Regions from separate parts of the Glutamicibacter halophytocola genome, predicted to be linked through region 2. Evidence: riboswitches for the same ligand, from Rfam matches in the RefSeq annotation. Region 2 holds a riboswitch; each other region holds the start of a gene.
The links. Region 2 has a riboswitch for thiamine pyrophosphate ahead of thiO (glycine oxidase ThiO). Riboswitches for the same ligand answer to the same signal wherever they lie in the genome.

Region 1: linked by a shared signal. The riboswitch ahead of AOZ07_RS01805 (3-oxoacyl-ACP reductase) and the one ahead of thiO (glycine oxidase ThiO) in region 2 are both predicted to bind thiamine pyrophosphate.
Region 3: linked by a shared signal. The riboswitch ahead of thiC (phosphomethylpyrimidine synthase ThiC) and the one ahead of thiO (glycine oxidase ThiO) in region 2 are both predicted to bind thiamine pyrophosphate.

Annotation. Positions count from the first base shown of each region.
Region 1 covers NZ_CP012750.1:387,404-397,468, reverse strand. The annotation lists gene AOZ07_RS01820 (siderophore-interacting protein) at 1-935, shown strand, start outside; gene fepB (Fe2+-enterobactin ABC transporter substrate-binding protein) at 1,273-2,304, shown strand; gene AOZ07_RS01810 (NtaA/DmoA family FMN-dependent monooxygenase) at 2,301-3,629, opposite strand; gene AOZ07_RS01805 (3-oxoacyl-ACP reductase) at 3,626-4,426, opposite strand; TPP riboswitch at 4,513-4,606, opposite strand; gene AOZ07_RS01800 (HNH endonuclease family protein) at 5,025-5,732, shown strand; gene AOZ07_RS01795 (hypothetical protein) at 5,870-6,082, shown strand; gene AOZ07_RS01790 (bifunctional metallophosphatase/5'-nucleotidase) at 6,256-8,541, shown strand; gene AOZ07_RS01785 (putative quinol monooxygenase) at 8,614-8,937, opposite strand; gene AOZ07_RS01780 (MmcQ/YjbR family DNA-binding protein) at 8,942-9,361, opposite strand; gene AOZ07_RS01775 (CoA-binding protein) at 9,373-9,789, opposite strand; gene AOZ07_RS01770 (NtaA/DmoA family FMN-dependent monooxygenase) at 9,891-10,065, opposite strand, start outside.
Region 2 covers NZ_CP012750.1:2,443,457-2,453,521, forward strand. The annotation lists gene typA (translational GTPase TypA) at 1-1,186, opposite strand, end outside; gene AOZ07_RS11195 (GNAT family N-acetyltransferase) at 1,333-1,875, opposite strand; gene AOZ07_RS11200 (ThiF family adenylyltransferase) at 1,922-3,067, opposite strand; gene AOZ07_RS11205 (thiazole synthase) at 3,067-3,885, opposite strand; gene thiS (sulfur carrier protein ThiS) at 3,888-4,133, opposite strand; gene thiO (glycine oxidase ThiO) at 4,130-5,254, opposite strand; TPP riboswitch at 5,252-5,357, opposite strand; gene AOZ07_RS18440 (GNAT family N-acetyltransferase) at 5,438-6,400, shown strand; gene AOZ07_RS11220 (mechanosensitive ion channel) at 6,487-7,716, opposite strand; gene AOZ07_RS11225 (OsmC family protein) at 8,010-8,441, opposite strand; gene AOZ07_RS18235 (GNAT family N-acetyltransferase) at 8,446-8,907, opposite strand; gene AOZ07_RS11235 (alpha/beta fold hydrolase) at 9,039-9,833, opposite strand; gene AOZ07_RS11240 (VOC family protein) at 9,990-10,065, opposite strand, start outside.
Region 3 covers NZ_CP012750.1:2,673,354-2,683,418, forward strand. The annotation lists gene AOZ07_RS12335 (DUF2797 domain-containing protein) at 1-284, opposite strand, end outside; gene AOZ07_RS12340 (ABC transporter ATP-binding protein) at 337-1,149, opposite strand; gene AOZ07_RS12345 (FecCD family ABC transporter permease) at 1,149-2,249, opposite strand; gene AOZ07_RS12350 (FecCD family ABC transporter permease) at 2,246-3,289, opposite strand; gene AOZ07_RS12355 (iron-siderophore ABC transporter substrate-binding protein) at 3,347-4,396, opposite strand; gene AOZ07_RS12360 (helix-turn-helix transcriptional regulator) at 4,591-5,100, opposite strand; gene AOZ07_RS12365 (GTP pyrophosphokinase) at 5,595-6,326, shown strand; tRNA gene AOZ07_RS12370 (tRNA-Met) at 6,451-6,524, opposite strand; tRNA gene AOZ07_RS12375 (tRNA-Thr) at 6,572-6,643, opposite strand; tRNA gene AOZ07_RS12380 (tRNA-Thr) at 7,166-7,237, shown strand; TPP riboswitch at 7,413-7,522, shown strand; gene thiC (phosphomethylpyrimidine synthase ThiC) at 7,518-9,260, shown strand; gene AOZ07_RS12390 (DEAD/DEAH box helicase) at 9,376-10,065, opposite strand, start outside.

The DNA of each region.
Region 1 (10,065 bases), 1.9 Mb from region 2:
CAGCACGCAAAGTCCTCGACAAGACGCTTCGCACTTCCTTCAACCACCATCACCGGCCCGCAGAATCGGGCGCTTCGATGGCCATCGCACCTGAATTTCCAACCCCCGCCTACGAAGAACCCCTGGCCAAATATTCGCCACCGCTAGGCCTTCTGGATACTCCGCGCACCAAAGTCGACCAGCACGTTTTGACCATCACGCGGGTGGAATGGCTCAACGACCAGATGGTGCGGCTCATTGCCAGTGCACCAAACCTTGACGGCTACCGTTCCAATTCCGCGCTAGACGAGTACGTCAAGGTTTTTGTCGCGGATCCTTCGCTCGGCCTGGTTCCTCCCTACGATTTGCGCACCCTGCGCCATCGGCTGCCGCGCGAACAAGTTCCCCGCTCAAAGTCCTACACCATTCGCTGGGTCAACCCGGTCCTCAATGAGCTGGCTATTGATTTTGTAGTTCATGGTGCGCCAGGCACCGTTGGCCACTGGGCAGGAACTGCACAGCCAGGAGATCCCTTGGTCATCTCCCCGGCCCGCAGCAAGACGTCGCTATCGCTCAATGCCGACTACTACGTCCTAGCAGCCGATGAAGCTGGCCTGCCCGCTATTGCCAAAGTCCTAGAAGCCCTGCCCGCGCATGCCCAGGGAACTGCGCTGATCGAAGCGGCCGACAAAAACGCAATGTTTGACGTGAAACATCCAGAAGGCGTTGTTTTACAGTGGCTTTCTCGGGAATCAATGCCTGCAGGCAAAAGCAACGCGCTTCCGGCCGCGTTCCAATCGCTTCCGCTCCCAGCGGGCCAAGTGGGCGTCATCGCCCATGCCGAACGGTCCACTATCAAAGCCATCAGCCGGATCACCGAGTATTGGCATCTGAATAAGCATTCATCGCATATCTCTTCCTACTGGACCTTGCGTGAAGGCAGGTTGCATCGGTAGGTATCGCGTGGTGTTCGGCTGCGTGGAAAACCCGAATCTGGCCGCAATCCGATGGTCGGCGAGGCTCGGCCATGAACCAAGCTCCCCCGAAGTTCACCCAGTCGCTCTTGGCAACAAGAACAACGTCCCCGAAGAGTGCTTCAGTGTGCCCGGAATGATCTTCAGCACGCATCTGGTACCGAGCACAGCGAAATAACGTCTGATCAACGGAGGGTTCAGCTGGAGCTCCAGGTCAGCAGTTCACAATAACATCGCATAATGTGGTGATGGATTGCGGGACTCAACCTGAGCTTCCGGATCAACTTCGTGCAACGAGTCATGCCTAGGAGAAGCTTTCGTGCGTTCAAGTTTGCCCAAGGCCGCCGCTGCCATCATTGCTTGCCTTCTCGTTATTTCGCTGGGTGCATGCACGTCCACGACGAAGCCCGAAGTCCGTTACGCCAGTACCGCCGATGTCGAGGCCGACGGCTGGCCACGGGTCGTCACCGACGAGACCGGAGACCTCATCAAGATTCCGTCCAAGCCCGAGCGCATCGTCTCAACCTCCGTATCAGTGACCGGAACTCTATTGTCCCTCGACGCCCCGGTCGTTGCCACGTCCGTCGCACCACAGAACCCGGCAACAGACAAGCATGGATTCTTGAACCAGTGGGGCCAAGTGGCCTCAAAACGCTCGGTAGATGCACTCTATGAAATCGGGAATTTTGATCTCGAAGCTATTCGGGATCGCAAGCCTGATTTGATATTGGTCTCCGCCTCAGGCGCGGATTCCGAATTGGAGCATCTCGACCAGTTGCGGGAAATCGCCCCAACTCTCCTCGTCGATTACACCGAAAAGAAATGGACCGCGCTCAGCGCGGATCTAGCCAAGGCTACCGGCACGGAGGAAGCAGCGGCTCGCAACAACAGCATCATCAGCCAACGTGTTGCCAGCTTGAAACAGTCCCTGTCGATCCCCGCCGGCACCACGGCATCGATTCTTTCCTATCACCAGGGAAACATCTCCCCCATAGCCCAGAGCACCGGTCCGCATGCACAGCTGTTCGAGTCCCTGGGGTTCACCGTGCTGGATCCTCCAGCAGAGTTTGATACTTCCATGCAAGAACGCGAAGACTTCTCGTTCACCAGCTACGAAGGACTGGCCAAGTCCTTGCCGGGCGATACGGCCTTCCTGCTCTCCTCGGATCCAGAGGCCACCGAGCAGTTCTCTTCCGATGCCTCCCTTGCACAATTGCCTTCCGTTCGCGGAGGCAACGTCTTTGCGCTTCAGGAGTCATTCCTCCTGGATTTCTTCTCAACACAGAAAATCCTGGATTACTTTGAGAATGATTTCCCCGGCTTGGCTCCCGAAGCGCAACCACACAACTAGCCGCGCGCCAAGGCCACAGCCTCCGGAACAGCCAAACCAAGATTTCCACGCAAGGTAGCCGACTCGTAGCGGGTACGGAATCTGCCACGGCGCTGCAATTCCGGAATCACTAGCTCAATGAAGTCCTCCAGAGATCCTGGCAGGGACGGCGGCATCAGGTTGAAGCCATCTGCGGCCCCGCTATCGATCCAGAGTTCAATCTCATCTGCAATCATTTCCGGCGTTCCCACCATGGTGCAGTGGCCCCCGCCAGCAGCCAGCAGGCCGAGTAGTTCACGAACCGTGGGCTGGTGCAGCTCGATGAGCCGCAGAATCGTGGTGTATCGGCCAGCCGGGCCAGTGAATTCTTCCAGTGGCGGCAGATCCGGTACGGGTCCATCCAAAGGCCAGCGGCTGGTGTCCTGCTGCAAGAATACTCCCAGCTGGCGCAGAGCGTCCCCCGTTGGCAGCAATTCGTTCAGTGCACGCTGCTTGGCTTTGGCTTCTTCTGCTGTGCGCCCCACATAGGTCACCAGCCCGGGCATGATCAGCGCCCTGTTGTCCGAGCATCGCGAAGCTCTGGTGCGTTCGGAAAGGTCTTGGGCGAATTCGGATGCCATCTCGTGATCGGCTGCTACCGAGTAGATCGCTTCAGCGTGTGCTGCTGCCAGTTCACGGCCAGCTGGCGAGGAGCCTGCTTGGAACATGACAGGCTCGCCATGAACTGAGTTGGGCATATTCAAGGGACCTCGCACCGAGAAGTGCTCGCCTTCGTGATTGATTTCTTGAAGCAATCGCGTATCGGTGAAATTTCCGCCACGGTCAATTTGGACTGCTTGATGCGGATATGATCCCCACAACTTGCGCAAGACGTCAATGAATTCTGCGGCTCTGCCATATCGCTGCGCGTGCGCAGGCAGCTCGGTGAGCGAATGGTTCTGCGCTTCGGTATCCCACATGCTCGTCACCACGTTGATCCCGGCCCGCCCGTTGGACAAATGCTGCAAGCTGCCCAGCATGCGTGCCGCGTGGAAAGGAGAGTAGAAGCTGGCCGAGATGGTGCAGACCAGTCCGATATTCGTGGTGCATTGGCTGATCGCCGACAACAGCGTCACCGGCTCAAAGAACCAGGTGGGACCGGCCTGCGCAGCTGAGGCTGACACCGCTTGGCCATCGGCGAAGAACACCGCGTCCAACAGCCCCTTCTCAGCCAGCTGGGCCAGCTTGATGTAGTACTGGGTATCGGGAAGCTCTTCGGCCGCCGAGTCCTCGGCACGCCAGGCCGCTTGGTGATGCCCGGTTCCATAGAGGAACAGATTCAGATGTACCTGTTTCTTCTGGCTCATCCCTTCACCAGCCCGCCATCCACGATAAGGTTCTGACCTGTAACCCCACGAGATAGCGGGGAAGCGAAAAACAGGACGGTATCGGCCAGTTCCGCGGGCGTGGTGACTCGACGCAATGGCGTTCCCGAGGCGATCAGGTCGAATACTGCCTCGGGGGTCGCAGCCGAGGCGTCGGTGGTGCGCAGGAGCCCTCCAGAAACCATGTTGACGTTGATTCCTTCTGGCCCAAGATCATCAGCGAAGGTACGGGTCAGGGACAGCAGCGCAGCTTTAGTGGCGGTGTAGTCGTGGTACGGAACCACCGGGTGCTGGAATAGGTTGGTGCCGATATTGATGATGCGGCCAAATCCTGTTTGCCGCATTCCCGGCAGTACAGCCTGGATGGCAGCTACGGGAGCCAGCACCGATCCGGCGAACTGGGCACTGAGCTCTGCGGCGGAAATCGCTTCGGCGGTGGAGCGGGCGTCGCCATTAAAGGAGAAATCCACCAAGGCATTGTTCACCAGAGTTGTCACCGGCTGTCCAAAATGATCTTCGGCTTCAGCCACCATCGACTTGAGCGCAGATTCGTTGCGAACATCAGCCTGAATGGCTACTGCATCATTCGGGTAGAGCGCGACGAGATCATTGGCTGCTTGTTCCGAAGAGTTGTAATTGATGACGACTTTCGCGCCAGCTGCAAGGAAGGCCTTGCTGATGGCGGCACCGAGCCCTCGAGCTCCGCCGGTGACAAGAATGACCTGCTCTTCAAGTGGAAGGGCAATGGGGGTTGCTGGTGATTGGGTGTCCGTGCTCATCTTGTTTGAACTCCTTGACGGCGTCTGTTGGCGAATGGATTTTTGACCAAAGACGCGGACGGTTCAAGCACTTCGGGTGCACACATACGCAGAATCCAGGACATTCCCTTCGCCAGTACTAACTGGATCAGGTTCAACGGGTGTTCTCTCAGCCGCCCTGCGGCACCCCGTGTCACTGCTCCCATTAGTAGCACACGCACGGCTTAGCTGTAGAACATTACTTCATGAATCCCGCGCGTATCAGCACTCGGTTCTTGGGCAACCCGGGGTTGAGCGCCATCTGGAACCGTGATTTCCCGGCTCCATTCGGCAGCGGGATTTGCGCAACGCAAGGAAACCCATGCCACCACTTCGCTGCTTTCCCGACAAGATACAGATAAATCGGCCTTGAGGTCGGAAACCGAGTTGACCAATGCATATCGAGGAACAGAAACTCGATAGCCAGCAGGTCTCGACATGATCGCTAGAACTGGTTCACACCGATCTCACACTAAAACACGGCATGGACGCAGCTAAATGGTCCACCCCGCTTCATATAGTTTCCTAAGGGCCTGTCCCCCCTTGCCAACTGTCGCTTTCCTAGGAGTCGTACTTCCGCATGCAGCTGCTGCGCCGCGCAATCTCATTTGCACTCATCGCTTCATCCCTTGCCCTCACTGGATGCTCAACTCTTGATTCCATCGAGCAGTATCGAGTTCCCGACGCGCAGGCTGACACTACCCACAACAGCGCGGAGCAACGCGCCAGCTATGCTGACTCGCTTGAGTTGCTCGCGGATATCGACGTCAAGGGCCGTGCCCCCAAGACTGGCTATGAACGGGAAAAGTTCAGCAAGGGTTGGAAGGATCCGGACCGCAACGGTTGCGATGCCCGCAACGACATCCTGGCTCGCGACTTGGAACACGTGAAATACAAATCTGCGTCGAAGCCTTGCGTAGTGCTCAGCGGAACTTTCCACGACCCGTATACCAACACCACCATCAATTTTGTTCGGGGCCAGAAAACCAGCACCGCAGTTCAGATCGACCACGTTGTCGCGCTGTCGGATGCCTGGCAAAAGGGCGCCCAGCGCTGGGACCAGGAAGCTCGTTTCGAATTCGCCAATGACCCGCTAAACCTCATGGCCTCGGACGGGCCGACGAACGCGGCTAAAGGCGACAAGGATGCCGCAACATGGCTTCCTCCCAACAAGAGTTTCCGCTGCGAATACGTCTCACGCCAGACTCAGGTCAAAGCGAAATATGGGGCTTGGATGACCAAGGGCGAACACGATGCCATCGAACGCATCCTGAAGGCTTGCGTGTAGTTAGCCTAAAGTCGCAGTGAAAGATCCTCCTTAAGGGCTATCGTCAAATCGATGGATTTGTGACAGTATGGATATTACTCAAGCCAATAGCCATTATGTGTGGTGATTGTTGGCAAAATTTTCTGCTGCAAAGGTCAATGATGAAGACACGGTTGTCGGGAGCGCTCTTGCTGCTTGCCAGCGTGTGCCTTTTTGGTTTTGCCCTGAACGCCGCGCATCGAGACACAGCCATGGCTTGCTGGATCCTGTCCACAGTCTTCTTCATCGCGGCTGCCATGCTCATGCTCGGTGCCATCGTAGGAGCTTCCTCGGTCACAGCAACCAAATCACGCCACAACCGACGGCTCTAGCCGCATCAAGTTTTTTCGAAGCAACGTATCAACCACAGGCTGGTGCGTTGCTTCGACTATTTAACCGCTAGTTCTCATGGCCCTGCACAGCAATTTAACTCGCAGGCATCGACAGGTTCACCTAGATGCGATAGACATAAGTCTTGTCACACCCGTCACTTTTAGGAGTACCCATGTCTGCATTCGCGCAGATGAGAAAACTCAGTTTCGCCTCCTTGGCCACCCTCTCGCTCATGGCCACAGGAACAGCCATGGCGCAGGCAATGCCCACCGAGGAATCAATCAGCACTGCTTCCCCAGCAGCTGATCCTGTAACCCTGGATCTAGTTGGCATTAATGACTTCCACGGCCGCATCGCTGCCGATCGGGACTCTGCCGGCGCTGCAGTGCTCGCCGGAGCTGTGGACCAGCTGCGCGCCGAGAATGAAAACACGTTGTTCGTATCGGCCGGCGACAATATCGGGGCTTCGACCTTTGCTTCCGCGTCCCAGGAGGATGCTCCAACCATTGATGCGCTGGGTGCAGCCGGGCTGGATGTTTCCGTCGTGGGCAATCACGAGTTCGACAAGGGCTTTGAAGACCTGGCCACGCGAGTCACCGAGCGCTTTGCTGCAGCCACCGGCCAGTCCGGCGAGGATTTTGCACTGGGCGCCAACGTTTACCAAGCCGGCACCAAAACCCCAGCACTCAAAGAATATGCAATTCGTGAAGCCGGTGGACTCTCCGTAGGATTCATTGGCACCGTCACCGAGGATGTTCCATCGCTGGTCTCCCCTAGCGGAATCTCCGGTTTGGACTTTGGCAGTGAAGTCGAGGCGGCTAATCGCGTAGCCAAGCAGCTCAGCGACGGTGACGAGGCGAACGGAGAAGCGGACGTTATCGTGTTGCTGACCCACAACGGCTCGGCCAATACCGACTGTGCTGCCGTCGCTGGTGAAGCCACGTCCTACGGGGACTTGATCCGCGAGGCCAGTGGCGAGATCGACGCTATTTTCTCGGGTCACACCCACTCTTCCTACAACTGCGACATTGCCGGTCCTGACGGCGAGCGTCCAGTCATCCAATCGCACCAGTACGGCACCACGCTAGGCAAAGTCAGCCTCGACGTTGACCCAGCCACCGGTGAGGTCCTGCAGTCTTCCAGCACCCGCTTGCCACTCGCTAGCAAATCTGCAGACGGCGACTGGACCGCTAACTACGAAGCGAATCCAGCCGTTGCAAAGATCGTTGCCGAAGCCGAAAAAGAAGCTGAAGTTGTTGGCAGCGTAAAAGTCGGTGAAATCTCGGAAGATATCCTGCGCGGCGGTGACGTGCCAGGTGAAGACCGCGGTGTTGAATCCGCCTTGGGCAACACCGTAGCCGACGTACACCTGTGGGCTACTTCTAATGACGATTTTGCCGGTGAGCCAGCACAGATTGCCTTCATGAACCCCGGAGGCCTGCGCTCGGACCTGCTCTATGGCGAAGACGGCACGGTGACCTATCAAGAGGCGGCAGAAGTTCAGCCTTTTGCCAATACCCTGATCACCTTCAATCTGACAGGCGCGCAAATCCGTGAGGCACTGGAACAGCAATGGCAGCCTGAAGGCTCGGAGCGCAACAAGCTGCACCTCGGCATTTCAGAGGGACTGGCATACACCTACATCGAGGATGCACCTGCGGGCGAGCACATCCAAAAGATCACCTTCAACGGTGAACCATTGGACGAGTCGGCAACCTTTCGCGTTGCTGCCAACGCGTTCCTGGCTACCGGTGGCGATAACTTCACCGCCTTCGCTGAAGGCACCGACCACGCCGATTCGGGCCAGGTTGATCTGGACGCGACCGTGAACTTCTTCAAGGCCCATGACGTGGTATCCCCATCTCCGCTGGGCCGAGCAGTGCTCGCCGGCACTGATTGGGCCACCGTTGTCCTGGATGCCACCGAAGTGAAGGCTGGCGAAACCGTGAACGTCACGGTATCGGACTTGGAAGAAGGAGCCCAGATTTCGGCTTCCGCATTTGAGGGTGCCACCAAGGTCGCTGATATTCCGGCAGCTGATGCTTCGGGAACCACTGCGTTCCAGCTCCCAGTTGGCAGCTCCGTGGAGCCAGGCGACTACCAGCTAGTGGTCTCGCAGGTGCAGCACGAAGATATCGCCGTGGACTTCGCCGTCGTTGCCCAGGCCCAGGAGCCAACTCCTTCGCCAAGCGATGACCCGCAACCTACTCCTTCGCCAACCGAAGACGATAACTCTGAAACTGAATCGCCAGCACCGACCACTGATTCGGATCCGAGCGCTGAGCCAACTTCGGATTCCGAAGAAGATTCCTCGGATGACTCGAAGCAGCAGGATAGCCAAGACCTGGCCGACACCGGATTCAGCGCCAGCTGGGTCGGCATTGCCGCAGGCATCGTTGTCCTCGTGGGCATCGTCTTGCTGTTGATTCGCCGCTTCGGCAACAAGGCCGGACGCTAAACCGACGGTACGAAATAAGGGAAGGAACCGCGAGAATGATCTCGCGGTTCCTTCCCTTATTTGCCGTAAAAACTAGTCGATCACTAGCTCGCCCATGGAGTCCCAACCTTCGCCCTCGACCTTGCGCGAGACGATCTTTGGGGTGGAAATCAGCAGCGGGCGCATGGATTCAATGCCTGCTGCGAAGTGTGCGGAGTTAACGTGGGCAGAAGCTGCCTCGTCGTCGCGGAAGGCCTCGACAAGAACGAACTCGTTGGGGTCTTCCACGCTCACGGACCAGTCGAACCAGAGGTTACCTTCTTCGGCGCGGGTGGCCTGGGTGAACTCTGCAACGTGGTCCATGAAATTCTCGGTGTTTTCTGGCTTTACCTGATATTTAACAACGATGAAGTACATGGTTCTAGTCTAGGACCGATTGGCTGATGGTGTCTTGCAATCGAATGTATTCCTTATCCCGTCGTGGCATGCCGTCAACCACAAGATCGTAGGAATCCTCAATCAGTTCCTGCAGCAATTCCGGATCAAGACCAGCGCGGATGGAATTCCAATGCTTTTTATTCATGTGATAGCCCGGAGTGATTTCCGGGTGCTCACTGCGCTGCTGATCGGCCAGAGCCGGCTCGCATTTCAGGTTAAGCACCAGCTCCCCGCGCACGTTCATCAATAGGCCGAACATCTTTGCCTTGCTTTTGTCCTTGCCCGAAACCTTGAAGACGGTGCTCTCGGGCCCGAAGGGATAGTCGGCGAAGGAGCATGGCATGCCCAGGCACAACTGCGCCCACTGTTGTTCCAGTGCTTCTTGGCTATTTTCGTTTTTCATTCCCGCCTCCGCTACCGAAAAGGGTACTCAATTTTCGGACAGGTATTCATCACTACGTCCAGCCCGGCGTCCTTGGCCCGTTGCGCTGCCTCGTGATCGATGACGCCCAGTTGCATCCAGACGGCTTTGGCCCCAATGCTAATGGCCTGATCAATAATGCTGCCTACCTTCGACGAGTTCACAAAGCAATCAACCACGTCAATGGGACAGGGAATATCGGCAAGTCGCGCATACCCCTGCTCCCCCATCACGTTCTGGGCATCCAGCGAAACCGGGACGATCTGCATGGATAATTCGTCCCGCAGGAAACGGGCAATGGATGGAGCCACCCGGGATGGATTGTTGGTCAGGCCAACGACCGCCCATCGGGCTGGGGTGCCCAGAAGCCGGCGGATTACCTGCGGATCATTGACGTGGCTGTTCTCCATGCTCGACACCTTACTCGGTATGGCGACGAGATGGTCCCTTCGGCTAAAGCGGGCAGGGCGATGGAGGCCATTGGCTTCCACCGCCCTGCCGAACCGCATCTTTAGCTCTGCAGCTGCACCGCAGCCTCGGTATTGGCTGCGCTCAATTCCGAAAAAGCGCCGCGGAACTTGGCGGCAGGATGATTTCCAGGCAGGTAGTCACCGCGGCCAAAGACCTTTTGGCGCAGGCTTCCCTGGTCGTATGCGCTCTGTGCCAGGCCACGGCGGCGCAATTCA
Region 2 (10,065 bases):
CCAGTGCCAATTCGCCACGGCCCTGGACTTCCCAAGCGTCCGGACGCTCGGTAGGCAAGATGTTCAGCGAAACGTTACCGATCAGTTCCTTGTCAAGGCGGTCCTTGACCTGGCGTGCGGTGACCTTGGCGCCCTTGACCTTGCCAGCAAGTGGCGAGGTGTTGATACCGATGGTCATCGAAATTGCTGGTGGATCAACGGTGATCAGTGGCAGCGGCTTTGGGTTCTCCAAGTCGGTGAGGGTTTCACCAATCATGATGTCCTCGATACCGGCCACTGCGACGATCTCGCCTGGTCCAGCTTCTTCAGCTGGAACACGCTGCAGACCCTTGGTAGCCAGAAGCTCGGTGATCTTCACCTGCTTCATGGTGCCGTCCTGGCGGGCCCAGTTAACCTGCTGGCCCTTGCGCAGGGTTCCGTTGATCATGCGCAGCAGGGCCAGGCGCCCGAGGAATGGCGATGCGTCAAGGTTGGTGACGTGTGCCTGCAGAACTTCGCCCTCTTCGTAGGTCGGAGCAGGAACGTGCTTGATGATGGTCTCGAACAGCGGCTCGAGATCTTCATTGTCTGGCAAGGTGCCATCAGCTGGCTGGTTCATCGAAGCGTAACCGGCCTTGCCCGACGCGAAGACCACAGGGACGTTCAAGATGGCGTCCAGATCCAGGTCTGGAGCTTCATCAGCCAGGTCCGATGCCAGGCCCAGCAGCAGGTCCATGGAGTCCGAGATGACGCCATCGATGCGGGAGTCCGGGCGGTCGGTCTTGTTGACCACGATGATGACTGGCAGGTTGGCGCTCAGGGCCTTGCGCAGCACGAAGCGGGTCTGTGGCAGTGGGCCTTCAGAAGCATCAACGAGCAGAACCACGCCGTCCACCATGGACAGGCCGCGCTCGACCTCGCCACCGAAGTCAGCGTGACCCGGGGTGTCGATGACGTTGATGGTCATGTTCTTGCCGTCAGCAGCTGGGCCGTTGTAGAACACGGTGGTGTTCTTGGCAAGAATGGTGATGCCCTTCTCGCGTTCCAGCTCGCCGGAGTCCATCACGCGATCTTCGGTTTCACCATGGCTGTCGAATGCGCCGGTCTGCTGGAGCATTGCGTTGACCAGGGTGGTCTTGCCGTGGTCAACGTGTGCAACGATGGCTACATTGCGAAGTTCGTCGCGACTAATGGTGTTAGCTGACATGCGTGAAGGCTCACTTCCGCTCGAGGATTTTGGGTCTAAGGAGTCGGGGCCAAAGTCGACCCAACAAACAAGTTTACGCTGTTCCAGCAAATACTCCGGCGCTCTGTGTCAGAACATACAAGAATTTCACGTAAAGTCGCGGAAAATCATGGGGTGGATTGGGTGGAAATCCAGTAGCGCAGGGTCTTGGACCCGTCGGCTGCTTCCAGGTAGGGAACCTGCGAGTCTGGAACTCCCCCGCACTTTAGTATCGTCGCGATGGAACCGAGATTCGTGCCCTCGCAGGTGACCAGCGCGCTCGACACGCCCGCCTCCTGGACTTCGCGCAGGCCAAACTGGCAAAGCGCAGTTGCCAAGCCACGGCGGCGGTGCTCGGAAAGAACTCCGTAGCCGATGTGCCCGCCATTTTGAAGCAAGAAATCGTTAAGCTCGTATCTCACCGAGACACGCCCTACCAGTTCGCCGTCATCAAAAGCGCCAAAGAGCGCCGAGCGCACCCAGCCCTGAGGGATATGCTCGCCGCGGCGTCCTGCGCTCATCCGGTAGGTGTAGTCCTCCCACAGCTCATCGGCAGACCACGTCGGCAAGAATTCGAAATCGTCGGCGAGCATGGCCCGATGGGCGTCGATGGCCTGCTGCTCGTCTTGACTAGCTAGTTCGCGGAATTCCAGTGCGGCTGAAAGGGTCATGAAGCCATTATGCCAGTGCACAATTCCTTGCCAGCCCAGCCTCCGGCTAGTAGGCGATTTCCTGCCCCTCGATTTCTGCGAACCACTGCACTGTCCCGCCATCCAGGCTGTAAACCTTGCCGGTTCCCGCCTGTTGCCGCGACATATGGCTGGCGGCCTTTCGGGATCGGACACCGCTCTTGCAAACCATCACGATGATGCCGGCTTCGCGTGGTATTTGCGCATGCTCTCCGGCCAGCAATCGGTCCAGTGGCACATGAATGCTGTGGGGAATAGCGGCGATGCCACGCTCCCACGACTCGCGCACATCAACGACGAGCACCTCGTTATCCCGTTGCATTGCAGCCAGCTCATGCACGCCCAGGCTGGCGAAAGGTTCTTCAACGGCGCAAGCCACCGGCTGGTACTGGCCCAGCTGGACGACCCGCTCGCGCTGCGGATCGGCGACAAATTCCAAGGACCGGACGCTGGCAGCCAAGGCATCGTAGAGCCAGAGCTTGCCGCTGAGCGTGAGGCCAATACCTGTAATCAGCTTGAGCGCTTCGGTGCTCATTACCGAACCCACGACTCCGCACAGTGCTCCGAAGACACCGCCTTCGGCGCAGCTCGGAACCGAATCAGCATCCGGGATTTCCGGGAAGATATCCCGCAGCATCGGGCCGGTTCGCGGGTCAAAAACCGATACCTGGCCCGAAAACTGGAAGAGTGTGCCCCACACCAGCGGGGTCCCGGTGATTTCGGCAGCGTCGGAGGCGAGGTATCTCGTGGCGAAGTTGTCGCTGCCATCAATGACAAGGTCGTAGGCGGCGAAAAGCTCCAGGGCGTTGTCTTCGCTGAGCCGCTGGTTGAGCGGATCAATGACGACAGTGCTGTTGTGTTCGGCGGCCAGCCTCTGCACGGAATCGACTTTTGGCCGGCCGACATCGGATTCGCGATGCATGATCTGGCGCTGCAAGTTCGACAGCTCTACCGAGTCATCATCGAGTACGCCGATCTGGCCTACTCCGGCGGCAATCAGATAACTGGCGATGGGACTGCCCAGTCCCCCGGCGCCAATGATCAGGACCTTGGCGTTGATGATGCGCCGTTGGCCCTCTTCGCCTACCCCGGGCAGGGTCAGATGCCGTGAATAGCGGGCCAGCTGGCCCGGATCGATCCCTGCGGCAGGTTCGCAGAGCGGTTGGCGCAGCATTAGAATTCCCCGACCAAGGTTTGCATCATTCCCTCCGCAGGCGAGGATGCAAGTGCGGTATCGCGTCGTGGAATCCTGCCGGCCAAACGGGCTGCGCGGCCAGCTCGCACAGCGTCCCTCATGGCCGCGGCCATCAGCGGAGCGTTATGCGCGCGAGTCACTGCGCTGGCCAGCAGCACGGCATCGCAGCCTAGTTCCATGGCCAGCGCCGCGTCGGAGGCTGTTCCCACCCCGGCATCCAGGATCACCGGAACATTGGCACGGGAAACAATGGTGGAAATATTGTGCGGGTTCAAAATTCCCAGACCTGAACCGATCGGAGCGCCAGCAGGCATGATAGCTGCCACGCCGGCATCCTGGAGCCGCTGCGCCAGTGCAGGGTCATCATTGGTGTAGGCGAAGACCTGGAATCCATCGGCCACAAGCTGCTCGGTTGCCGAGTACAGTTCCAGCGGATCTGGCAGCAAGGTGTGCTCGTCGGCAATCACTTCAAGTTTGATCCAGTCCGTTTCCAGCGCTTCACGGGCCAGCTGCGCGGTGAGTACCGCATCACGGGCGGTGAAACACCCTGCGGTATTAGGCAAAGGAATGACGTTGTTGCGCTGGAGCAGCTCATAGACATTGCCTGCCCCGGCAGCAGAGAAATGGCGGATGGCAACGGTTGTCAATTCCGTGCCAGAAATGGTGAGCGCGCTATCCAGCGTGGTTAATGAGGTGGCCCCTCCGGTGCCCAGGATAAGCCGCGAGGAAAGGGTGCGCCCGGCGACGACAAAAGGATCGTTGTTGAGATCCAGCTCGGTGAATTCTTGCGATTCCATGCTTAGCCTCCCTGGGCTGCCGTAACGAGTTCTATGCTGTGCCCGTCTTCAAGAGCTTTGCTGTTCCAGCTGCTGCGGGGAACGACTGCGCCGTTCACGGCCGCGGCCACCCCCAGCTTGCTGCCGTCGACTGCTTTTGAATCTGCGTCGAGTTCCTTGCCGATTTGCGCGCTGATGAATTCGCGCAGGCTGGTACCGGCCTGCAGCTGAACTTGCTGGGAATTAAAAATGATGTTGATCGATGTCATCCGAGTGCCTCCAGTGCGGCGGTTGCGGAAAGTGTTGGAAAACGTTGCGGATCAACGTCATTCAACAGTGGATTTCTTTTGTTGTTTTCAGCGAGATCCGCAGTCAGTTCGGATCCCAAGGGGCTGAGCAGCACCCCATGGCGCGAATAGCCAGTGGAGAGCACCAGCCCCGGGTCAATGCGCCCGATCAGCGGGCGGTCATCGGCGGTTGCCGGCCTTGGCCTTGCGATGACTTCGTTCAGCGAGCAGTCGATAATTCCCGGGACAAGCCTGCGGGCGTTGTCGAGCAAGTTGTACATGGCGCCCACATTGACTTCCGGGTTCTGGTCTTCCCGAACGCTGGCGCCGAGCACGAGGCTGCCGTCCTTGCGCGGAACCAGATACACGTTCTGCCGGTGGACGATGCCTCGAATAATCCTGGTCAGCAAGGCGGGGCCCGGCGGGCTTTGAATCCGCAGGATGTCGCCGTGCACCGGGCGCAATGGCAGCTTGCCCAGTCCTTTCACCGTGCCCAGCGCGGTGGCGATAATGGTTTGATCGGCTGCGAAAACTTTTCCTGAAGCCGTGCGAACGGCGCAGGTGCCTGATCCTTCGGTGATCAGTTCTTCGGCCTGCTCATGGACCAGGTCGTTGTGGAAGTGCTGGAGCAGGATGCGCACGACGGAACGGGGATCGATCTGGTGGTCTTCAGCGCAGAGCACCGCCCCGGAAATATTGCTGGCCAAGGCTGGTTCCAAGGACCTGGCTTGGCTCGGCAGCAGTTTTTCGGCGGACAATCCCAATGAGCTCTGCAGCTCCACGAGATCGTGGAGCGCTTCGCGGTCGGCAGGTTCTGCCGCGACGACCAGGGTTGAGCTTTGCAGGTAGTCGGGACGCACGCCCGTGGCCGCTTCCAGGCGATCAACGAACTGGGGGTAGCGGGCGCTGGATGCGGACAGCAACTGGTGCAGGGGGCCTTGGCCCCAGACGGTTTCGGCAGCTGGGGCCAGCATCCCGGCCGCTGCGTAGCTGGCGCCCTGGCCAGGTGCCGGGTCGATGATGGTGATGGTGTGGCCGCGTGAACTGAGCTCGAATGCGGTGGCTAGGCCGATGATTCCGGAGCCAACAATGTTGACATGCACAGTGGCACGCTTCCTTCCTACGGCGGCATGACCCGCATCAGGTGTAGCGGTCGGCTCAGTGCCCTCTCAGCCTGGTCGGTTTCAGGCTCCCGCGGAGTATTTGCGATTATAAGCATGAGGCAGCCCTGAAAAGCGAACTGCAGTTGACTTAGTTCCGTCATCTTTTGTGATGTACTTACCGGCATGGCGCAACAGGAATATCCCTCAGAATTGCCCGTCGATTCTCAACTATTCAGAGCGGTTGCCGGTCTGGAACAGCAGCTTCTCAGTGCCTCGCTGCGTGGCAACCGAAAATTGCTTGGCGAAATCCTGCATGAGAACTTCTTCGAAATCGGCGCAAGCGGAAGAACGTACGACCGGGATCAAGTCATGGAATTGCTGGCCACTGAAGATCCTTCCGCTGAGCGGTTGCGCGTTAGCGAGCCCTTGGCCATCCGACTATCAGAAAACCTCATCCAATTGCGCTGGAAGGCCAGCGGCCATCGCCCGGCACTTCGCAGCTCATTATGGTTCCGCGAGCAAGGCAAGTGGCAGATGCTGTTTCACCAAGGCACGCTCACAGGCCACGGCGGAAGCAAGCCTGCAGGGCCTGGCAGCGTCCGGGCAACAGGCGTTGCCGAGGAATTCAGCGTGAGGCAGCTCAGCGCGTTGGACGCGGGCTCCGTATACGAGGCGTTCATTTCCCATCCGGATATGCGGCGCCAAGGCGATGCCGATACGCCGGCAAAAGCACGGGCCTACGTAGATGCCCTGTTGAACGGCGAACAAAGCCAATTCCCGTTGGCGATCACTGCCAATGACCGGTTGATCGGGCTTGTTTGCGGGACGCTGGATCATTCAAATGCCAATGCTTGGATTTGGTACTGGATGCATCAGGAGTATCGCGGTCGTTCGCTCACTACGAGGGCAGTTGCCACACTGGCGAATTATCTTTTTGATGATCTTGATTTCTACCGCTTGGAGCTTGGCCTGCGGGCCAATAATCCCGGTTCACGCAGCGTGGCCGAGAACAATGGTTTTCTGCGTGAAGGAACCGAGCGGGGCAAATTCCTTGTCGACGGTGAACGCATCGACGTCTACACCTACGCCCGGCTAAGAACGGATCCGCCCGGCGCTGTAGCTCCGCTGCCACTTCGCCTGGCCTAGGGCTAGGCCCAGACGCAGAAACGCCGCGGAATCCTCAGTGGATTCCGCGACGCTCCTGATGTCCCCTTAGGTTCTGTTCGGGATGTTTATATGCCTGGCGACGTCGGCGGTGCCGGTGGTGCCGAATCCGGGCCGTTGGAGCTCAGCTTGTCGGTATCGATCTTGTTCAGGGTGCGAGCTGCTGCTTCGCGGCCGCCAAGCCCGAAGGCCAGGGCCGCTGCCAGGGCTGCGCCGATGACAATTGCACCGAAGGCCATGTTGATGATCGAGTCCGCGATGCCCATGTATTTCAGGCCCATTGCAACGAACAGCGCAATGGCCGTGTAGCGGATAATCTTCGACGCAGTGGTGTCGCCCATGAACTTGCCGATCACGTTAGCGACGACGAAGCCTGCCGCAACGATTGCTGCACCGAAGAGGATCTTGCCACCCAGTTCCAGAATCTCATTGAGGATATTGGTGATTGCCGGGAAGTTCAGCATCTGCGCTGCCATCACGCCGAAGAACAGCACGATAGCAATCTTCACGATGCCGGCAATGATGCCCGATGCGCTCTTGCCTTCTGGAACAACGCCCCAGCCGGCAACGACGCGATCAGTGCCTACACCGTGCAGGGTGGACTCCAGCAGCTGTCCAACAAACTTTGCAATCAGGAAGCCAACTGCCAACAGCACCAGTGCCATGATGACCTGTGGGATGGCGGTGAAGACCAGTTGAAGCATTTGCTCAGCAGGCTGCGAAATGGCTGCGATTCCCAGGACCTGCAGTGCAGATATGGCAACAACCAGAAGGATCAGGGCGAAGACGATATTCGCGATGATATCGACGATCTTTGCTTGGGCCTCGCGAGACTGGACTTCATCTACCGGCTCATCGCCTGGAGTCAGCTTGCGGACTAGTCCGCTGAAGTCGACAGTTCCCAGGCCAGTGGTCAATAGCTGGCGAACAATGTTTGCGATGACGTAGCCAATGAAGAAGATAAAGCCGGCGCCGATGAGGTTCGGGATGAATGCCATGACTCCGCCGAGCAGGCCCTGAACTGGCGTAAGAACTTCAGAAAGTGCAAAGACCTGAAGGATTGCCACGAGGCCAAAAAGCCAAACAATCAATCCAGCGACCTTGCCAAGAGATTGGCCTATTTGAGCTCCGTCGTTTCCCTGCTTCTGCAGGAATTTCACCCTGGTCACTAGCTTGGCTGCAGCCCAGCGAACTATTCGCGCCACAAGCCACGTAATGATGAGAATGACTAGCGCAATGGCTACCTTTTGTAGCATTGACGCCCAGTCGATGTTGCCTAAGACGTTCTCAGTTTGCATGTCTGCTCCTTCAACGTAGGGACACCTCGACCCTACGATGAAGGACCAGCTCTGACTAGGGCAAAGAGTTGATTTTATAGCCTGATTCATTGGAGTTACACAGCTCCAACTGCGAAAACCGCGTCTTCCAGACAAGGATTCAACTAAAACCGTAGAAAGTGATTTCAAACACTACTGAAACGCAAAAAATTCGAAAGTTCTCAAATCGTCTATTCCGTGAATTTCCTTGGAGTGACTTGTAGTTTTTACTTTCCAGCGCTAGTTCACGAGTAGAAAAGTTGAGCTTTAACTATTTATTCAACTACTTCACTGACGACCGAAGCCCCGAGTTCGACCGTGCGTGAGACAGTGCAGTATTTATCGTGCGACAACTTCACGATTCGCTCGACCATGCTGGCTGCTTTGCGGCCCTCTTCAGTATCAGGGAATTTCAAATCGAACCCGAGATGAATGTCATCCATGCGGCTGGCACCGTCTTCGGAAATCTTGTAGCCGCTGGCTCGCACATCAAATTTCTCTGGTTCGCTGCGACGAGTCGTCGCTACGTCAACATCGATTGACGAGCAGCCGGCAATAGCTGCGAGCATCAGCTCCACCGGTGTCAGCAGTCCATCACCTTGGCCAAATTCAACGCTTGCCCCTGTTGCAAGGCTGGTGGCTGTGTACTTGCTCGATTCGGTGCGCTGAACAATAACTTCACGAATTTCTCGGCTGTTTTCACTCATGAAACTATCGTGCCACGTTATCCACTCGCGAGAAGTCATAACGACATAAAAGCCGCGGTGAAGACTCTTGAACAGCAATTGGCACCTGCCGGAACCCGCAGTTTTGGAAAAATTCAATGGCAAGTGTCCGTTGCGCGTCCAAATGAACGCCAGCTTCCGGGCTGTGTTCGATGATGTGGCTCAGGAGCAATCTGCCCACTCCATGGTGGCGATCAGCATGCCTCACCCAAAGAATTTCAATTTCCGAATCATTCCAAGCGGCGAAACCCAGAATCTGATCGCCTTGTTGGGCAATTCGCACGTGCAAAGTTTGCGAATATATGGATTCCAGAGCCGTGGCTACGGCATCGAGGTCATGTGCCGAGAGGAAATCAAGGCGGCATTCAACAGAGCTTTTCCAGACATCTAACAAGTCCGGAACTTCATCGATGCTCGTCCATTCGCGAAGGACAATCGAGTCTTCCATAAGCTGATTCCTGCTTTCGAACAACTAACCACCATGCTTGAAGGAAATCTAATCCCAGATCAGACTTTACTCAACAACTATTTTCAAGAATCGATCGGATTAGTAGTGGTAGACAGAGATAATCCAGGCTGCTACTTCGACAAAGGCAAACGCTGGACTCGTTCTGCCCAAGCCCGAATTTCGTACGCCACTAACGCCGGTTGTTCAATATGCACGTTGTGCCCAGCCGATTCAATAATCTTTAAATGCAAATCCGGGTAGCGCAATGTTAATCGTTGAGGATCTTCGAATCCGGTGACATGATCATCCCTGCCGCAGACGATTGAGACTGGAATGGAGAGTTGATTCTCCCGATGAAGCGGCAGCGGTTCAAGGAAATAGCGCTTGGCAAGTTTGGCCATGGCCCTCAAATTAGCCGACAAAATTCCGGGCAGAACCCATTTCGAGAATTCTTCCCATGCTTCCCGAGTTTGGATGACCGCAACATCGGCGAATAGCTCAGCGTCTCTCTTGCTCAGGGACAGGAACAATTCCTGATCGTGGATTGCGACAGCACGTTCTGGAAGCGTCCGCTGCTCGCTATCCGGGTACACCGCCGGTGCAATGAGGAATATCCCTTGGACAGCATCCTCAAATCTGTCAGCGATCTCTTGGCATAGGAGCCCGCCCATTGAATTGCCCAGTACAGCGAACGGCCCATCGCCGATGATGGAATGAATTTCGCTCTCCAGCCAATCCGCGAGCTCAGGAAGTCCTCCAGCATTGGAAAGTGGATCGCTTTCCCCGAAGCCAGGCAAGTCGATGTAGTGGCGTTCGAAGATCCCGCTTTCGGCGAGCGCCCCGTCCAGCGGCAACAGGATCCGGTGATCGACACCATTACCGTGAATCATGAATAGCGGTAAACCACTGCCGTGGATCTTGTGCATCGGGTGTCGCTCATTTCCTTCGTCGGTGCTGCTCCAGGCTTGCTGGGACAGCACCGTGGCCAGGCATTCAATTGGTCGTCCTGGCCCTTCCAATACGCGTGGTTTTCAACCTCTCGCTACTCTTGCCCGGCAGCGACATGGATTTTTGGCAATCTGCTATGGCTGGCTGTTGGCGGCAGGGGCAGGCAAGATGCAGAATTCGTTTCCCGACGGATCCAAAAATACTCGCCAG
Region 3 (10,065 bases), 230 kb from region 2:
ATAAATTTGGAATGGTCCAGCCTGCGGCAGCTCTCGCACTGGGTGCCGGTGCGCAAGGCCTTGGTTTTGGGGCATGGCAGGACATTGCGTGAGCCGTCGCGATTCATAGTGATGTAGCCGAGGCAGAATTTCAGGTCCCCGACGACCAGGCTCAGCGAGCGGTTCAGCTCCAGGTATTCGGTTTTCCAGTTCTCCCCGGTGCGCAGCCGGAGCATGGGCGCCTGCTCATGCTGGGAGAATCCGATGCCGTGGCAAAGTTGCCGGGAAACGCTAGCGAGTTCCATCAATACCTTCCTGAAGCTATCCCTACAACCTTAGGGCACGCCGCATTGCCGGCTACGCTCCGGCATGCTCCAGCATGTGGTGCCGTCCTGCCGGCAGGATCAATGGCTTGAGGGTGCTCGGGTCGGCAATCACCTGGCACTGAAGCCCGAAGACCTCGTGGACCACCTGTGCGGTGAGGATGTCTTCCGGCTTGCCCTGCGCGCGGATGGAACCATCGCGCAGGGCAATGAGGTGGTCCGAGTAGCGGGCGGCCAGATTGAGGTCATGGAGCACCATCACCACGGTGGTCCCGCGTTGCCGGTTCAAGTCGGTGAGCAGATCGAGCACATCCAGCTGGTGGCTGACGTCCAGAAAGGTGGTGGGTTCATCAAGCAGGAGCGTCTCGGTGCCCTGGGCAAGCGCCATCGCAATCCAAACACGCTGCCGCTGCCCGCCGGAGAGCTCATCTACCGGGCGGTCGGCTAATTCCACGGTGTTGGTGACTTCCAGGGCCTCGGCCACCGCGGCATCGTCGTCTTTGCTCCAGCGGGCAAACAGGCCCTGATGTGGTTGGCGTCCCCGGCCCACGAGGTCCGCGACCGTGATGCCTTCTGGAGCGATCGGGTTTTGCGGCAGCAAGCCAAGGATCTTGGCCAGGGCCTTGGGCTGCATTCGGTGGATGTCCTTGCCATCGAGCAGCACCTGGCCTGCCTTGGGGTGCAGCAGCCGGGACATCGAGCGCAACAGGGTGGATTTTCCGCAGGCGTTGGGGCCGACGATGCAGGTGATCGCGCCCGGCGGAATGCGAAGTTCCAGGCCGTCGATGATGGTGCGTTCGCCGTATCCGACCCGAAGGCCGGCAACGGTCAGTTCACGAGGTGGCATTAGAGCGAGCCTCCAGCCCGATTGGTTCGAATGATGAGGTAGACCAGATACGGTGCTCCGAGCACCCCGGTGATAACTCCCACCGGGAATCTGGTGCCCAGCAGGTATTGGCCAGCAAAGTCTGCAACAAGCACCAGCAGCGCGCCGATGAGGGCTGCCGGGATGAGCTTGGAGCCGCGGGCCCCGATGATGCGGCTGGCAATGGGACCCGACAAGAACGCGACAAAGGCGATGGGGCCGGTGGCGGCGGTGGCGAAGGAAATCAAGCCGACGGCCGCCATGATCACGAGGATTCGAGTGCGCTCTACCCGCGTGCCCAGCGCAGCAGCGGTGTCATCGCCCATCTGCAGGCTGTCCAGGTGCCTTGTCTGGCTCAATAGCACGGGGCCGAGCACGCAGAGCGCGATCAACGCTGGCATGGTTTCGCCCCAGCTGCTGCCGTTCAGGCTTCCAGTCAGCCAGCGGGTGGCTTCCTGCAGGTCCCACTGCCCAGCCTGGGTCAGCACCCAGCTGATCAGCGATTCCAGCATGGCTGCCACGCCGATGCCAACCAGGATCAGCCGTGTCCCTGCCGCACCGCCCTTGTAGGCGAGCAAATAGATCAGCGTCGCGATCAGCAGTCCTGCCACGATGGCGAAGACCGAGACCACGGTCCCTGACAGCGACAGGATGACAATCGCGAAGGCTGCGGCTGCGGAGGCACCGGTGCTGATGCCAATGACGTCGGGGCTGGCCAATGGATTGCGCAAGAGGGTTTGGAAGCTGGCCCCGGCTAGTCCGAAACTCAGGCCGGCGATCAGGGCGATGGCGGTTCGCGGCAGGCGCAGCGTACCCACGGTGAAGCTGGCACCGGGCACCTTGTGCCCTTGGATCACTTGCCACACCTGGGCTGGCGAATAGTTGGTTTGCCCCAGGCACAGGCTCAGCACGATCATGGCCAGCACCAGCAGGCTGAGCACTGCAATGATGATTCGCCGCTGCTTTGAGCGCTGGTTGCGCGCCCCGCGCAATCGCTGGATCAGGGCTGCGCGCTCCTGGCGCACGATGGTCGCTGCCTGGACACCGGGCTGGGTTGCGGTGCCGGAAATGGAAGTGTTCACAGTTCTCGCACCTTAGAACGGCGCACGATGATGATGAATACCGGGGCGCCAATCAGTGCGGTCAGGATGCCGACATCCAGTTCTCCGGGCCGGGCGACAACCCGCCCGATGATATCCGAGAGCACCAGCAGCCCGGCTCCGGCCAGGGCCGAAAAAGGCAGGAGCCAGCGCTGGTCAACGCCGACCAGCAGGCGGCACATGTGCGGGACAACCAGCCCGACAAAACCGATGGGACCCGCCATGGCGGTGGCAGCGCCGCATAAGATCACGGCCGCCAAGGCTGAAACGGCTCGAACGACCATGACCTTCTCGCCGAGGCCGGCAGCCAGTTCGTCGCCCAGGGCCAGCGAATTCAGCGAATTGGCGCTGCCAATGGCAATTGCCAGCCCCACGGCCAGGAAGGGCAGCATGGGCGCAACGTTGGCGAAGGTGGCCCCTCCAACGCCTCCTATTTGCCACGAGCGGATGATGTCGGCCAGGTCTGCGCGCGGCAGCGAGATCGCGGTGACCAATGATGCCAGCGCGGCAGATGTTGCCGCCCCTGCCAGCGCCAATTTCAGAGGCGTGGCTCCCCCGCGTCCCATGGAGCCGACCACGTAGACGAATACCGCGGCAATGGCTGCTCCCAGGATGGCGGCCCAGATATACCCGTGCGCGGTGCTGATGCCAAACCAGGTGATGCCCATAACCACTGCGAGCGAGGCCCCCATGTTGACGCCGAGGATGCTCGGATCAGCCAGGGGATTTCTGGTGACTGCTTGCATGATCGCCCCGGAGAGTCCCAGCGCTGCTCCGATGACCAGTGCCAGCACTGTTCGCGGCACACGTTTGACGACGGCCGCTTGCGGCACGTTGCCGCTGTGTCCTAGAAATCCTGCCCAAATGTCTGATGGAGCCACGTGCCGGGCGCCGATGGAAACTGATCCAACGGCCAGTATGAGCACTATCAGGATGGCCATAACCAGCCAGAACAGACGCCGACGGCGTGGCTGGCGAAGGGGTGCGCCAGCCACGCCGCGACGGGTAGCAACTGCATTCATAGTGAGGTAATTCCCCGACCTTCAACTTTCGGTGCGTGCGTCGAAGCCAATTGGCGGCTACTTGCCTGCTTTGGATGCTGCTTCATCTAGCAGGTCAAGGTAGTCATCGAGCACCCATGAAATTGCCAGCGGGGTGGGGTTTGCCGCGGTGCCCAGCGGTCCGCTTCCATCAAGGGCCACGATTGCTTCGTTCTTGACTGCCGGCATCTGCGACAGCAGCGGATCTGCTTCGAGCGTGTCAATGAGGGTGTCGTCGCCGTAGGTGACAATCACATCGACGTCTGAGAGCTCGTCAACGTTTTCGGCTGAGATTTCACCGGAGAATTTCACTTCGCCGCTGGAGGCTTCTGCCACTGCCTTGGGAGTGGTCATCCCCAGGTCGTCAAAGAATGCGGTACGGGTGTCGTGCGTGGTGTAGTAGTTGACCGTGGACAGGTCCGCTGGGTCTACGTGAGTCACGAACATCACCGATTTTCCGGTGATATTGGGGTGCTTTTCGAGACCTTCAGCAATGTCCTGTTCAATGCCCGCGATCATTTCCTTGCCTTCGGCTTCTTGGCCCATGGCTTCGGAGCTGAGTTCAATATTCTCGCGCCAGCTGGTGGACCATGCTGCTTGAGGGTAGGCGACCACAGGAGCGATTTGGCTCAGGGTGTCGTAGTCTTCCTCGGTGAGTCCCGAGTATCCAGCCAAGATCAGGTCCGGCTTGGAATCTGCTACGGCTTCAAAGTCCACGCCATCGGTTTCGTCGAAAAGCACCGGGGTGTCTCCACCGAGCTCGGTGAGCTTTTCCTCGACCCATGGCAGGATTCCGTCGCCGTCATCATCACCAAAGTTCGCTGCGGCCATTCCCACTGGGACGACGCCGAGCGCGAGTGGAACTTCTTGGTTGGACCAGTTCACGGTGGCAATGCGTTCGGGCTTCTTGGAGATCTCTGCCGTGCCCAGGGCATGTTTGATGCTCTTTGGGAAGCCTTGATTTTCTCCGGATGCGGCGGTGGCCTGTTCGTCAGAACCTGTTGCGGCTGATGAACATCCTGTCAGCGCTAATGCACCTGCGGCGATGAGGGCGGCAGGTTTCCAGAAGTTGCGGCGTGATGCGAGCATGGGTGATTCTCCACGAGGTGTCAGCGAGTGTGCCCAACAGGGGGGGTGCTTATTAGTCAGAGAACCATTGCCCGTAATAGGTGCAAGTCTCGTTTAGCAATCCACTTAGGTGAGCCTTTCCTCTCTATCGTATTGATCGCATGGAATGTTCGCAATCACGCGAAATTGACAATATTCGCGCAAAACTGACACGGCTATTTTGAATCGCGAAAAGTTGAGAGCGTAAATCCCGTATTCCGGCGAAATGCTGCACCCAGTGAGCTCTGGGAGCTGAAGCCAAGCAGTTGGGCAATATCCTGGAGGTCATCGCCTCGAGCCACCATTTCCATGGCTTGCTGTGCATGCAATGAGGCGACCCACCGTGAATAGCCGCTGCCCGTTTCAGCCTGAAACGCCCTGGAGATCGTTCGCCCGCTGACCCCCAACCGATCAGACCATTGCTGAAGGCCTAGCGCGGGCTGGGGCTCATCAACCATGCCACTGACTATTGGCTGCAGCAGATCCGCCTGTGGCATGTGAATGGACAGATGTCCTGGTGCGGGTTCCAAATTATCCATCGCTGCAGCTTCTGTGATGGCACGCGATGTTGGATTCAAGCCCGGATCCGCCAGGCGCTCCAAGAGCAGCCTCAACAGAGGTGTTATGACGACCGGAACAGGTTCCAGGGCAATTGGATCAACACTGTCGATCCCGAAATGGCTCATATTGCACACGCTCCCGGCGCAAGCCCGGCCTTCATGCAAGGCCCCGGCTGGCAGCCAGACACCTAGCACTGGCGTAATGGTCCACATTCGCGGGCCGACGCTCACTGTGGAAGCGCCACGCTGATTCCATAGCAGCTCGTGTGTTGGGTGGGAATGCGACGGCCAGCAAGTGTCGACGTCAACGCGCTCTTGAAAAAACCCGATAACGAACGGAACGTCGATAGCGCCTGCGGCGTAGGCCGGAAGCTTCCGTTCTTCAATCATGACCGCACCTCAGTTGCCTAACGCTCCACGTCCACCCGATAGATTCACGACTTCTTCTGGCCCAATTCTTAGATGGATGACCTACGCTAAAACTATAGAGCGTTCGTGTCTGTTGACATCGCCCCAACCTGCAGAGGTGATTTAGGATTTCCACTCCAAACCCAGAAGACAACGGCGGCGTTATCCCGCTGCCTTCTACGGCAAACCTGAGTTCAGGCGAACTACAAGAAATGACCCAGGCATTCCGGCTACAGTTCCAGCGATTCATGATGGAATACCAGTTTGCCGTCGACGAAGTTCTGACCAAAGTCTCGATTCTTCGTGAAGAGTTCCTCTACCTGCACAAGTACAATCCCATCGAGCACATTACTTCCCGGGTAAAAACTCCGGAAAGCATCATGCGCAAGGTGAGCCAGAGGAATATCCATCCTTCCCTCTCAGCCATCAGGGAGAACATCAGCGACATCGCCGGTGTCCGCATCACCTGCAGCTTTGTGAAGGACATCTACAAGGTGCTCAATACCTTGACCGCGCAAAATGACATTCGAGTCATCCAGATCAAGGATTACATCAAGAATCCAAAGCCAAGCGGTTACAAGAGCGTGCATGCCATCGTTGAAATCCCGGTCTTCCTCTCGGACGGACCGGTGAATGTCATTGTTGAGCTGCAGATCCGCACTATTGCCCAAGACTTCTGGGCCAGCCTGGAACACAAGATCTTTTACAAGTACGAAGGCGAAGTCCCTGCCTATCTGGCTTCAGAACTTGCCGAAGCCGCAGCCGTAGCCACCAAGCTTGATATGCAGATGCAGCGACTGCATACCGAGGTTCATGGCCACGATGCCAACGACGAAAACGCTAACGGGCAAGAAGTAGACGCGGAGGTAATACAAGGACTGCTCATGCTTGCCAAGGAAGCTTCAACGGGCAAGGAGCACCGCGACAAGGGCGCTACCCAGTAGCGCTAGTCCAAAAATAGAGCAAGGCCTCCGAGCGAAAGATTGTTGCGCTCGGAGGCCTTGTTCGCTACCGATATTTTCAGAAACGAAAAAGCCCCGAAATCCGGGGATTTCGGGGCAAAATCTGTAGCGGCGCCGGGACTCGATCCCGGGACCTCACGATTATGAGTCGTGCGCTCTAACCAGCTGAGCTACGCCGCCACAAGTGAGAAGCAATCCAGTAGAAGCCAAGAAAGCTTCTCACTCAGAGCCCCCTGCCGGAATCGATCCGGCGACCTCGTTCTTACCAAGAACGCGCTCTACCACTGAGCTAAGGGGGCAACGAGTAAATACTCTACACGGATTCCCGCACAAACAAAAATCGGCGCTCAACCCTCTAATTCGATACCGCTCAGGCGAATAACTACTAGTCAGAATTGATTATTGGCAATTTTGGCACTTGCGCGGCACAACCAGTGGCACAAAAGTGCTTTGGTGACGATGCTCACTGAGGGGAATTTGGTGATCAGCCTGCAATTATGCGCACCTTTGCGACACTTCTAATTTTCATGGCAAGCAAGCCCAGTACCCGTCGAACGCAGCAGGAATGTTGCAAGGGCTCCGGATACGAATAGGCGAGCCCCAAGAACTCCCCAAATGCGGCCAGAAGAACCAGATTTCATCGATGCTCCATGTGGCGCCAATAGACTTTTTCCCTGATCGGATACTGGCGCCTGGAAAACTTCTGCAGGCAGTGACCCGCCGCCCGCATTCCGGACTTGAGTAGTACGCTTGTGACCTCAGCTACAAATTCATTCAGGATTTTGCAAACGTCAGAAACCTGTGTAGAGTATTTACTCGTTGCCCCCTTAGCTCAGTGGTAGAGCGCGTTCTTGGTAAGAACGAGGTCGCCGGATCGATTCCGGCAGGGGGCTCGAAATAAGAGAGACAATCTGATTGCAGATTGTCTCTCTTTTCGTTTACCCAGAACTTTTATTCTGGACCGAATATGGCCAGGATTTCATCCTCGCTTCGCACAAAACATTTCGCTGGCCGATCGTCACCGTGTGGCCTATTTGCCTCCGATAGAAATTTTCGTGCTAGTGTCATCTGCGACCACACGGGAGCCCCATGGCAAGGGCTGAGATCGGACTGCAGCTGTCCGCGACCGTTGAACCTGTCCGGGTAATGCCGGCGAAGGAAGTGAGTTTCTCAATGGAACAATTTGAACAGCATTCCGCCCACTCTCTCGCGTTCCGCGAAGCCGATGGGATTTCAGTTCCGGTTACGCAGATCCAGCTTGCGGACTCCCCCAATGGCCAGCCCAACGAGCCGGTGGTTGTGTATCGCACCAGCGGTCCGGGAAGTGAACCAACGCAGGGACTGAAGCCGTTTCGGGAATCCTGGATTCTTGAGCGTGGAGACGTGCAGCGCTATGCGGGACGCGAGCGGAACCTGCATGACGATGGGCGTTCAGCGGTCCGCCGCGGTACTGCCAGCGATGAGTGGGCTGGACGTTCCGCTCCGCCGCTCAAGGCCGTAGACGGGGCAGCAGTGACTCAAATGCACTACGCTCGTGCTGGAGTCATCACCCCGGAAATGCGCTATGTAGCATTGCGCGAAGAATGCGATGTAGAGCTGGTGCGCAGCGAGCTTGCCGCCGGACGAGCGATCATCCCCTCGAATATCAACCATCCTGAATCCGAACCGATGATCATCGGCAAAGCGTTTCTCGTAAAGATCAATGCGAATATCGGCAATTCGGCAGTGACCAGCTCTATCGCTGAAGAAGTCTCCAAATTGCAGTGGGCCACCAAATGGGGCGCAGACACGGTCATGGACCTGTCGACCGGCGATGACATCCACACCACCCGTGAATGGATCATTCGAAATTCGCCGGTCCCCATCGGCACTGTGCCGATCTACCAGGCCCTGGAAAAGGTCAATGGCGAAGCGAACGCACTGACCTGGGAGATTTTCCGGGACACCGTTATTGAGCAATGCGAGCAGGGCGTGGACTATATGACCATCCATGCCGGCGTGCTCTTGCGCTATGTCCCGCTGACAGCCAACCGCGTCACCGGGATCGTTTCGCGCGGCGGATCCATCATGGCCGGATGGTGCTTGGCTCATCACCAGGAGAATTTCCTCTACACGCACTTTGACGAGTTGTGCGAAATCTTTGCTCAGTACGACGTGGCCTTCTCATTGGGCGACGGGCTGCGCCCGGGATCCATTGCCGACGCCAATGATGCGGCCCAATTCGCTGAACTTGATACCCTTGCCGAATTGACCAAGCGTGCGTGGAAGTACGATGTTCAGGTAATGGTGGAAGGACCGGGGCACATCCCGTTCCACATGGTCCGCGAGAACGTGGAACGCCAACAGGAACTGTGCGACGGCGCGCCCTTCTATACGCTAGGCCCGTTGGTCACAGATGTCGCACCCGGCTACGATCACATCACCAGCGCTATTGGCGCCACTGAAATCGCCCGTTATGGCACCGCCATGCTCTGCTATGTCACACCCAAGGAACATCTGGGATTGCCTAATCGCGATGACGTGAAAACCGGTGTGATTACCTACAAGATTGCAGCGCATGCCGCAGATCTGGCCAAGGGGCATCCTGGGGCCACCGCCCGCGATGATGCACTGAGCAAGGCGCGCTTCGAGTTCCGCTGGAACGACCAGTTCTCCCTGAGCTTGGACCCGGTCACGGCGCAGGAATTCCATGATGAGACGTTGCCTGCGGAACCTGCCAAGACAGCCCACTTCTGCTCGATGTGCGGCCCGAAGTTCTGCTCCATGCGCATCTCCCAGGACATTCGCGACGAGTACGGCTCAGCGGAAGCGCAAGCTGCGTTGGCGGGCATGGCGCAGAAGAGCCGGGAGTTCGTAGAAAGCGGCGGAAAAGTCTATCTCGGCGATGAGATTCCGGTAGGCAGTACCGCCCCGTAGAGCTGGTGCTGCGGCCCCTGTTGTTCTGGAAACGATGATGCCCCTGGATCAAGCCTTTCGGCTTGATCCAGGGGCATTATGCTGTGCTAGCTAATAAGCTGCAGCGAGTGCTGGCTTAGTAGTCGCGACGTCCACCGCTGCGACCCGAATCGCTGAAGCGATCCTTGCCGCCACGGCCACCGAAGCGCTTTTCGCCGCCACCACGACGGTCATTGAAGCCGCCGCCGCGTCCACCGCGGAATCCACCACGGTCGCCACCGCCGCGTCCACCACGGAATCCACCGCGGTCGCCTTCGTCATCGCCACGTGGCTTGCGGCCGGAATCCAGCTCCATGCTGATCAGCTCGCCGCCAATGCGGGTCTTGGACAGTGCACGCCACTGGTCCTTGCTCAGCTCTGCTGGCAGCTCAACCAAAGTGTGGTCCGAACGGATCTCAATGCCACCGATTTCGGAGGAGTTGAAGCCGCCTTCGTTAGCCAAAGCGCCAACGATCGAGCCTGGCTGCACGCGGTTGCGGCGGCCGATGGCCAAACGGTACATGGCGTTGCCTTCGGCAGCGGTCTTGCGGGCACGTGGGCCGCGGTCTCCGCGATCGCCACGGTCGCCTCGCTCTGGGCGATCGCGATCCATGCGGGCCTTCTTCGAAGCAGGAATCACTGGTTCGGTCATCAACAGCGGGCGTCCACCCTGGGCCATCAAGGCCAAAGCGGCAGCGATTTCCAGCTGATCGAGATCTTCGTGATCAGCAGCGAACTTCTCGACGATTTCGCGGAAGGTGGTCAGATCCTGGCCGCTGATGGTCTT